DNA from 2 places in the Streptomyces sp. NPDC026206 genome. Region 1 is predicted to be linked to the other one. Evidence: riboswitches for the same ligand, from Rfam matches in the RefSeq annotation. Region 1 holds a riboswitch; the other holds the start of a gene.

Region 1 (4,390 bases):
GAAGTTGATGTCCACGACACGGTCGAGGAACGTGACGGCCGTACGGACCGTACGGTCGAGCTTCTCCCAGTCCATCCGGCCGTCGGCGCCCAGGTGCTGCGCCAGGTTGACGGAGCCCAGGTTGCAGACCGCGGTCTCGCCGTCGTCGGTGACCTCGAGGATCTCGGTGCAGAGGTTCGAGGAGTGGACGACCTTGCCCTTTTCGGCCGTCTGGTTGGCGGTGCGGTTGGCGGCGTCCTTGAACGTCATCCAGCCGTTGCCGGTCTGCGCGAGGGTACGCATCATGCGGGAGTACAGGACCCGCGCCGGGATCTGCTTGACGGCCTTGCCGTCGGCCTCGGCCTTGCGGTAGGCGGCGTCGAACTCGTCACCGTAGAGGTCGACCAGCTCGGGCGTGTCGGCCGGGGAGAACAGCGACCAGTCGGCGTCGGCCTCGACGCGGCGCATGAACTCGTCCGGGATCCAGTGCGCGGTGTTCAGGTTGTGGGTGCGGCGGGCCTCCTCACCGGTGTTGTCGCGGAGCTCCAGGAACTCCTCGATGTCCGCGTGCCAGGTCTCCAGGTAGACGCAGGCCGCGCCCTTGCGCCGGCCGCCCTGGTTGACGGCCGCGACGGAGGCGTCGAGGGTGCGCAGGAACGGCACGATGCCGTTGGAGTGACCGTTGGTGCCGCGGATGAGCGAGCCGCGCGAGCGGATGCGGGAGTACGACAGGCCGATGCCGCCCGCGTGCTTCGACAGGCGCGCCACCTGGTGGTAGCGGTCGTAGATCGAGTCCAGCTCGTCCAGCGGCGAGTCCAGCAGGTAGCAGGACGACATCTGCGGGTGGCGGGTGCCGGAGTTGAAGAGCGTGGGGGAGGACGGCAGGTAGGAGAGCGTGCTGGTGAGCCCGTAGAGCTCGGCGACGTCCTCCAGGGCCCGCACGGAGTGGTCCTCGGCCAGGCCGCAGGCCACGCGCAGCAGGAAGTGCTGCGGGGTCTCGATCACACTGCGGGTGATCGGGTGGCGCAGCAGGTAGCGGCTGTGCAGGGTGCGCAGGCCGAAGTAGCCGAAGCGGTCGTCGGCGCCGTCGGCGAGGGCGGCCGCCACGAGGGCGTCCAGGCGCTCGGAGTGGGTGGCCACGAAGGCGGCGGTCCCGTCCGCGATCAGGCCCTCGCGGTGGCCCACGGCGACCGAGGCGGAGAAGGAGGTCGCGCCCTGGCCGGCCGCCTCGTCGGCGATGGCCCGGGTGAGCAGCCGGGCCGCGAGCCTGGAGTACTCGGGCTCCTCGGCGATGAGGCCGGCGGCGGCCTCGGTGGCGAGGGAGCGCAGCTCGGCCTCGTCCGAACCGGGGTGCCGGCCGCGCAGCGCGGCGGCGGCGACCTTGCCCGGGTCGGTGGCGGGCAGATCGGCGGTGAGATCGGTCAGGGTGCGCAGCAGCGCGGTCCCGGGGCCGGTCGCTTCCGCGTTCGCTGAAACCGGATCTGCGGGCGCGATGGTCACGTGTGGCTCTCCCTCGCTCGGCTGGGGTGGGCCGGGCGGGTGCGCGCGACGGTCGCGTACGGGCATGCCACTTGCACCAGGGCACAGCTCGTAGGCGTCCGTCGGCCCAACCGCGGGGCCCGGACGAATTCAACGCCCATAGCCGAGCCCAGGGCAGGCTCGGTGGTGGACGCGCTGTCGGCAGGTCCTCGGACTTCGGGTGCGCTGTGTATATGCGCACACATACACCGTTGCGGGACAGTTCCGGATTTCCACCGGATTCCCCTGCGACGACAGCGAGCACGAGCATACATCTAGTGCCGGGCCTCGTACGCGCCCCCACATGTTGTGTCGTCCCGTCATGAAGCGGTTGCGGAATGTGCTAACGGGCGGGCCCTGCAGGGTAAGAGAGGAGGGCCGCCACGCCCCCTGGGCGGGGATGTGACGGCCCTCCGGGAGGGGGGACGGGTCAGTGCCCGCCGGGGGCTCCCACGGTGGCCGGGGGGAGGTCCGTACGGACGCCGGGGTCGCCGGCGTCGGCGGTGTAGTCCGACGGCCGGGTCCGGTCGACGCCGTCCGGCACCTTCAGTGCCCTGAGGACGAACGTCGCCACGATGACGACGATCACATTGAGGAGGAAGGCGGTGAGGCCGATGTACCCCTTCTCGCCGATGAGGGGAATGAGGTTGGTATTCCCGAAATGATCCTGGGTGGCGCTCGGCGTCTCGTATGCCCGCCACGTCCCGTACGTCATGCCGGCCGCCCACCCCGCGAGCAGCGCCCAGCGGTGGCACCAGCGGGTGAAGAGGCCGCCGACGAGCGCCGGGACGGTCTGCAGGATCCAGATGCCGCCCAGCAGCTGGAAGTTGATGGCGACCGTTTTGTCCATGGTCAGGACGAAGACGAGGGCGCCGACCTTGACGAGCAGGGAGGCGAGCTTGGAGACCTTCGCCTCGTGTTCGGGCGAGGCGTCCGGCTTGATGAAGTCCTTGTAGATGTTGCGGGTGAACAGATTCGCGGCGGCGATCGACATGATCGCGGCCGGAACGAGCGCGCCGATGCCGATCGCCGCGAAGGCCACCCCCGTGAACCAGTCGGGGAACATGTCCTCGAAGAGCTGCGGAATCGCCAGCTGACCGTTCTTGACCTTCACCCCGGCGGCGACGGCCATGAAGCCGAGCATGGCCAGCAGGCCCAGCATCAGGGAGTAGAGGGGAAGAATGGTGGTGTTGCGGCGGATGACATTACGGCTCCTGCTGGAGAGGACCGCGGTCACCGAGTGCGGATACAGGAACAGCGCCATCGCCGATCCGAGTGCGAGTGTGGCGTAGGACCACTGCGCCTGTGCGCCGGGAACGAGTGAGCCGCGTGGTTTGCCGGTGGCCGGATTCTCGGCCGCGAACGCGTCACCCGCCTTCGCGAAGATGTGGTCGAAGCCGCCGAGCTTGATCGGGATGTAGACGATCGCCACGATGATCACGATGTAGATCAAGGTGTCCTTGACGAACGCGATCAACGCGGGCGCGCGCAGCCCCGAGGAATAGGTGTAGGCCGCGAGCACGCCGAAGGCGATGAGCAGGGGCAGGTCCTTCACGAACCAGTTGGTGTTCTCGCCGCCGCCGACGCCCATCACATCCAGAACGGCCTGGATGCCGACCAGTTGCAGCGCGATGTACGGCATGGTGGCGAGAATTCCCGTCAGCGCCAGGGCGAGCGAGAGGCCCTTGGAGCCGAACCGGCCCCGGACGAAGTCCGAGGAGGTCACATAGCCGTGCTTGTGCGAGACCGACCACAGCCGCGGCAGGAAGGTGAACACCAGCGGGTAGCACAGGATGGTGTACGGCACCGCGAAGAAGCCCGCCGCGCCGCCCGCGTAAATGGCGGCCGGAACGGCCACGAACGTATAGGCGGTATAGAGGTCGCCGCCCAGCAGGAACCAGGTGACCCAGGTACCGAAGGAGCGGCCGCCCAGGCCCCACTCGTCGAGATTGTTCGCGTTCTCCGCACGCCGCCACTTCGAGGCCAGAAAGCCCATGACGGTCACGGCGAGGAAGAAGATGATGAAGACGGTGAGTGCCACACCGTTCACGCCGTCCTTCACCGGGACTCACCCCCCGCCGCTTCCCGCGTCCGCCGCTCGTGGCGGCGGACTATGACGTAGGCGGCGACGGTGAGCAGCGTCGAAAGGACGACCCACAGCATCTGGTACCAGTAGAAGAAGGGAATGCCGATGAAGGCCGGGGTGAGACGGGAGTAGGAGTCGACCCAGAGCATCGCCGCGAAGGGCACCGCCAGGCACACGCCGGCGATGATCAGCGGCACGGTGACGACCGGTCTGCGGCCGTTTCCGGGTGGTTGCGCGGGTGGTTCAGACATGCGTGACTCCGTCCCCTGTGCGATCACGTGCGTAATGCGCAGGAAATCTAGGGGAGGGCGCCTCGGGACGTCACCCCCTATCCGCATATCGGAATGACAACGTCAGACGGTGCCGGTTCCGCTTGTCCCCGCGAGGAACTCGGCCGCGGCCTGCCCCGATACGCGGGTGGCGCCGTACGTCGCCACGTGCACGGCGCCGGGCGTGGCGGCGGTGGGGACGCCCATCTCGACGACGACCGCGTCGGGCCGCTCGCCCAGGAGACGGCCGAGGGCGTCGGCCATCCAGGCGTGCCGGGCGGCGTCGCGGACCACGACGACCAGGGGGCGCCCGGTGGCCGGGGCGAGCGCGGTGCGGCCCAGCAGGCCGGCGTCACGGGCGAGTTCGCGCTGGGTCAGCCGTACCGACGTGGCGGCGGGCCGCAGTTCGCGCAGGGGCGCGGCCACACCCCAGGGGGTCTGCCGGTCGATGGCGAGGGTGGAGGCGGGGGCGAACTCGACGACGTGCGGGTCGGCGCCCAGGGGGAGGGCACCGGCCGGCGGCCCGACGACGCGCAGG
Region 2 (4,390 bases), on a different contig from region 1:
GGTCGCCGGCGGCGTGGTCGCCCCGCACTCCGACCCGCCGATGTGGGTCATCGTCTCCGCGGGCCTGGCCATCGCGCTCGGTACGTACCTGGGCGGCTGGCGCATCATCCAGACGCTCGGCAAGGGCCTCACCGACATCAAGCCGGCGCAGGGCTTCGCCGCCCAGACCGGCGCCGCGACGGTGATCCTCGCCTCCTCGCACATCGGCTTCGCGCTCTCCACCACCCAGGTCTGCTCCGGCTCGATCATGGGCGCCGGCCTCGGCCGCAAGGGCGGCGTGGTGCGCTGGTCGACCGCCGGCCGCATGGTCCTCGCCTGGGGCCTGACCCTGCCCGCCGCGGGCCTGGTCGCCGGTGGCGCGGCCCTCCTCGCCGACCAGGGCGACTGGGGCGTGGCCGCGGTCGCCGTCCTCGGCCTGGCCGTGTCCGGCGCGATCTGGGCGGCCTCGCGCCGCAAGCCGGTCACGCACGACAACGTCAACGACCTCAACCAGCCGCAGGGCCTGCCCGCCGAGCCCGCCGGTGTCATCACCGCCGCCCTCCAGGCCGTCGCCCCGCCGCCGGCCGGCCCCCTCTCCGCCGCCCCCGCCCCCGCCGAGCGGGCAGCCGCTCCGGCGGCCGCCGCGGCGACGAGCTAAGGAACCAAGGAATCCCGTCATGCAGATCAACTGGGAAGCCCTCGGCCAGGTCTTCGGCGTCAGCCTCGTGGTGACCGTCGCCCTCGTGGGCGTCTTCACCCTCGGCATCGTCGGCACGTCGTCCCGCAAGCCCCAGGTGCAGCCGGACGGACCCGCCGACGGGGCAGTCACGGCCGGCGGCCCGGGCACGCTCACGCGCGCCGGCGCCTACGCCTGTTTCGCGCTGTGCGCGGCGGCCGTCGGGTACGGCATCCACCTCATCGTCTCCTGAGCCCCTCGAACGCCGCGAATACCTCCCCCACGGCCCGGGAAGGCCGCAGGTCAACCGTGAGTTGACTGCCCTTCCCGGGCCGTGGTGGACTTCCGGAGCCAAACGGCGACAGCAGAGGAAGCCGGTGCGAATCCGGCGCGGTCCCGCCACTGTCACCGGGGAGTGTCCCCCACCGAGGGCCACGGTCCGCCAGCGCGGGCCGGAAGGCCGGGGCGACGCCGATCCGGGAGCCAGGAGACTCTGGTCGCCGGTCACGTCGAGCCAGGGCGCGGACCCTGAGTGAGGACACATCACCATGCCTGGCTGCCGCCGACCACTGCCCCCTGTGCACCGTCCCCGCCAAGGCCTCACGGCGGCCTGACCGGTGCGCGCGATGCGCAGGCATCACCTGCGTGAGGATCACATCGGTTTCGTCTGCGGTGCCGCGCTCGGCTTCGCCTGCGACCTCGTGCTGGGCGACCCGCGCCGCGGTCACCCCGTCGCCGCGTTCGGGCGCGCCGCACACGCCGTCGAACAGCGCCTGTGGCGCGACCACCGCGGCTACGGCACCCTGCACGCCCTGTTGTGCGCGGGCGGCGCAGCGGCCGGCGCCGCGCTGCTGGCCCGTACCGCGCGCCGCTCCCCCGCCGCCGGCACCGCGCTGACCGCCGCCGCGACGTGGGCGGTGCTGGGCGGTACGTCCCTGGGCCGTGAGGCGCGGGCCGTCGGCGGTGCCCTCGCGGCCGGCGACCTGGAGGTCGCCCGGGAGCGGCTGCCGCACCTGTGCGGGCGCGACCCGCAGGCCCTGGACGGGCAGCAGATCGCACGGGCGGTCGTCGAGTCCGTCGCCGAGAACACCTCCGACGCCGTCGTGGGCGCCCTCGTCTGGGGGGCCCTGGCGGGGGTGCCCGGCCTGGTGGGCTTCCGCGCGGTCAACACCCTGGACGCCATGGTCGGTCACAAGTCGCCCCGCCACCGGCGGTTCGGCTGGGCCTCCGCCCGGCTCGACGACGTCGCAGGCTGGCCCGGCGCCCGGCTCACCGCCGCCCTCACCGTGCTCGCCGGACCGGACCCGCGCGGCGCCTGGCGCGTGGCCCGGCGCGACGCCTCCCGCCACCCCAGCCCCAACGCCGGACCGGTCGAGGCCGCGTTCGCCGGCGCGCTGGGGGTGCGCCTGGGCGGCACCCTCGCCTACGCCGGCCGCGTCGAACACCGCCCCGTACTCGGCGCGGAGAACCGGCCCGTGGAGGTGGCGGACATCGAACGCGCGGTGCGGCTCTCGCGCCGGGTCTCGGCGCTGGCCCTGGGGGCCGCCGTCGTGGGCAGGCTCTCTCTCGCAAGCGTCGCAAGGAGGAGGAATCGGTGACAGCCGACAGGAGTGGGCCCACGCGCCCGCTGGGCGGGGGCCTGCTGGTGGCCGGGACCACCTCGGACGCAGGCAAGAGCGTCGTGACCGCCGGCATCTGCCGCTGGCTGGTCCGCAAGGGCGTCAAGGTCGCGCCGTTCAAGGCGCAGAACATGTCGCTCAACTCCTACGTCACGCGCGAGGGCGCGGAGATAGGGCGCGCGCAGGCCATGCAGGCGGCCGCGGCGCGCGTCGAGCCGAGCGCGCTCATGAACCCCGTGCTGCTCAAGCCCGGCGGGGACCGCAGCAGCCAGGTCGTCCTCATGGGCAGGCCGGTGGGCGAGCTCAGTGCCCGCGGCTACCACGCGGGCCGGCAGGAGCAGTTGTTCGGCACGGTCACCCAGTGCCTGGAGGAACTGCGGCGTACGCACGACGCGGTGATCTGCGAGGGCGCGGGCAGCCCGGCGGAGATCAACCTGCGCCGCAGCGACATCGTCAACATGGGCATCGCCCGGGCGGGCCGGCTGCCGGTGGTCGTGGTCGGCGACATCGACCGGGGCGGGGTCTTCGCGTCCTTCTTCGGCACGACGGCGCTGCTCTCCCGCGAGGACCAGGAGCTGATAGCGGGCTACATGGTCAACAAGTTCCGGGGCGACGTCACGCTGCTGGAACCGGGCCTGGCCATGCTCCGCGATCTCACCGGCCGGCCGACCGTGGGCGTCCTGCCGTTCACGCACGGCCTGGGCATCGACGAGGAGGACGGCCTGCGGGTCTCGCTGCGCGGTGCGGTCCGCGAGTCGGTGGTGGCCCCGCCGCACGGCGCCGACGTCCTGCGGGTGGCCGTGTGCGCGGTGCCGCTGATGTCCAACTTCACCGATGTGGACGCCCTCGCCGCCGAACCGGGTGTGGTCGTCCGCTTCGTGGACCGCCCCGAGGAGCTCGCCGACGCCGACCTGGTCGTCGTGCCGGGCACCCGCGGCACGGTACGGGCGCTGGCCTGGCTGCGCGAGCGCGGCCTCGCGGACGCGCTGCTGCGACGGGCCGCGCAGGGCCGTCCCGTGCTCGGCATCTGTGGCGGCTTCCAGGTGCTGGGCGAGCGGATCGACGACGATGTGGAGTCCAGGGCCGGGTCCGTGGAGGGCCTGGGGCTGCTGCCGGTGCGGGTGCGGTTCGCGGTCGACAAGACCCTGGCGCGGCCCGTGGGCGAGGCCCTGGGCGAGCGGGTGGAGGGGTACGAGATCCACCACGGCGTCGCCGACGTGCTGGGCGGGGACGAGCCGTTCCTGGACGGCTGCAGGGTGGGCGCCGTGTGGGGCACGCACTGGCACGGCTCGCTGGAGAGCGACGGCTTCCGGCGGGCGTTCCTGCGTAAGGTCGCCCACGCGGCGGGACGGGCGTTCGTACCGGCGCCCGACACGAGCTTCGGCGCGCTGCGGGAGGAACAGCTGGACCGGCTGGGGGACTTGATCGAGGAACACGCGGACACCGGTGCGCTGCTGCGGCTCATCGAGGGCGGGGTGCCGGTCGGTCACCCGTTCATACCGCCGGGGGCACCACCTCCGCCTGCGCGGAGCCCCCAGGGCCCGGACAGTCCTCGTCCTGGCAGTGCCCGGCTCACCCCCGCTCCCGCGGGGCGGAGCGACAGCCCGGCAGGCCCAGCGGCCGCCGCTGCGCCCAGTCGGATCGATTCCCTCGAAGGGGGTAACACCTGATGGCTCCGGCCACCTACCCGTTCACCGCGATCGTCGGCATGGACGACATGCGACTGGGCCTCGTCCTCAACGCCGTCTCCCCATCGATCGGCGGCGTGCTCGTCCGTGGGGAGAAGGGGGCCGCGAAGTCCACGGCGGTACGAGGCGTCGCCGCCCTGATGCCGGCCATCGATGTGGTGAGCGGTTGCCGGTTCTCCTGCGCCCCGGCAGCCCCCGACCCGGAGTGCCCGGACGGTCCCCACGAGTCCGCCGCTGCGCACACCCGCCGCGCGCAGGTGGTCGAACTGCCTGTCGGCGCGTCCGAGGACCGGCTCGTCGGTGCTCTCGACATCGAGCGGGCGCTGTCCGAGGGCGTGAAGGCCTTCGAGCCCGGCCTGCTGGCCGCCGCGCACCGGGGTGTGCTGTACGTCGACGAGGTCAACCTGTTGCACGACCACCTGGTCGAC

What was found. A riboswitch is a leader RNA that binds a small molecule or an ion and turns the genes downstream of it on or off. The one in region 1 is predicted to bind cobalamin.
Region 2: linked by a shared signal. The riboswitch ahead of AB0F13_RS18455 (cobalamin biosynthesis protein) and the one ahead of AB0F13_RS02625 (ribonucleoside-diphosphate reductase subunit alpha) in region 1 are both predicted to bind cobalamin.

The regions. Positions count from the first base shown of each region.
Region 1 is NZ_JBEZYL010000001.1:558,955-563,344, forward strand. Features, by position in the region: gene AB0F13_RS02625 (ribonucleoside-diphosphate reductase subunit alpha) at 1-1,479, opposite strand, end outside; cobalamin riboswitch at 1,641-1,785, opposite strand; gene mctP (monocarboxylate uptake permease MctP) at 1,928-3,559, opposite strand; gene AB0F13_RS02635 (DUF3311 domain-containing protein) at 3,556-3,834, opposite strand; gene AB0F13_RS02640 (glycoside hydrolase family 3 protein) at 3,937-4,390, opposite strand, start outside.
Region 2 is NZ_JBEZYL010000012.1:57,857-62,246, forward strand. Features, by position in the region: gene AB0F13_RS18445 (inorganic phosphate transporter) at 1-637, shown strand, start outside; gene AB0F13_RS18450 (hypothetical protein) at 657-908, shown strand; cobalamin riboswitch at 1,022-1,149, shown strand; gene AB0F13_RS18455 (cobalamin biosynthesis protein) at 1,282-2,253, shown strand; gene AB0F13_RS18460 (cobyric acid synthase) at 2,283-3,944, shown strand; gene AB0F13_RS18465 (putative cobaltochelatase) at 3,944-4,390, shown strand, end outside.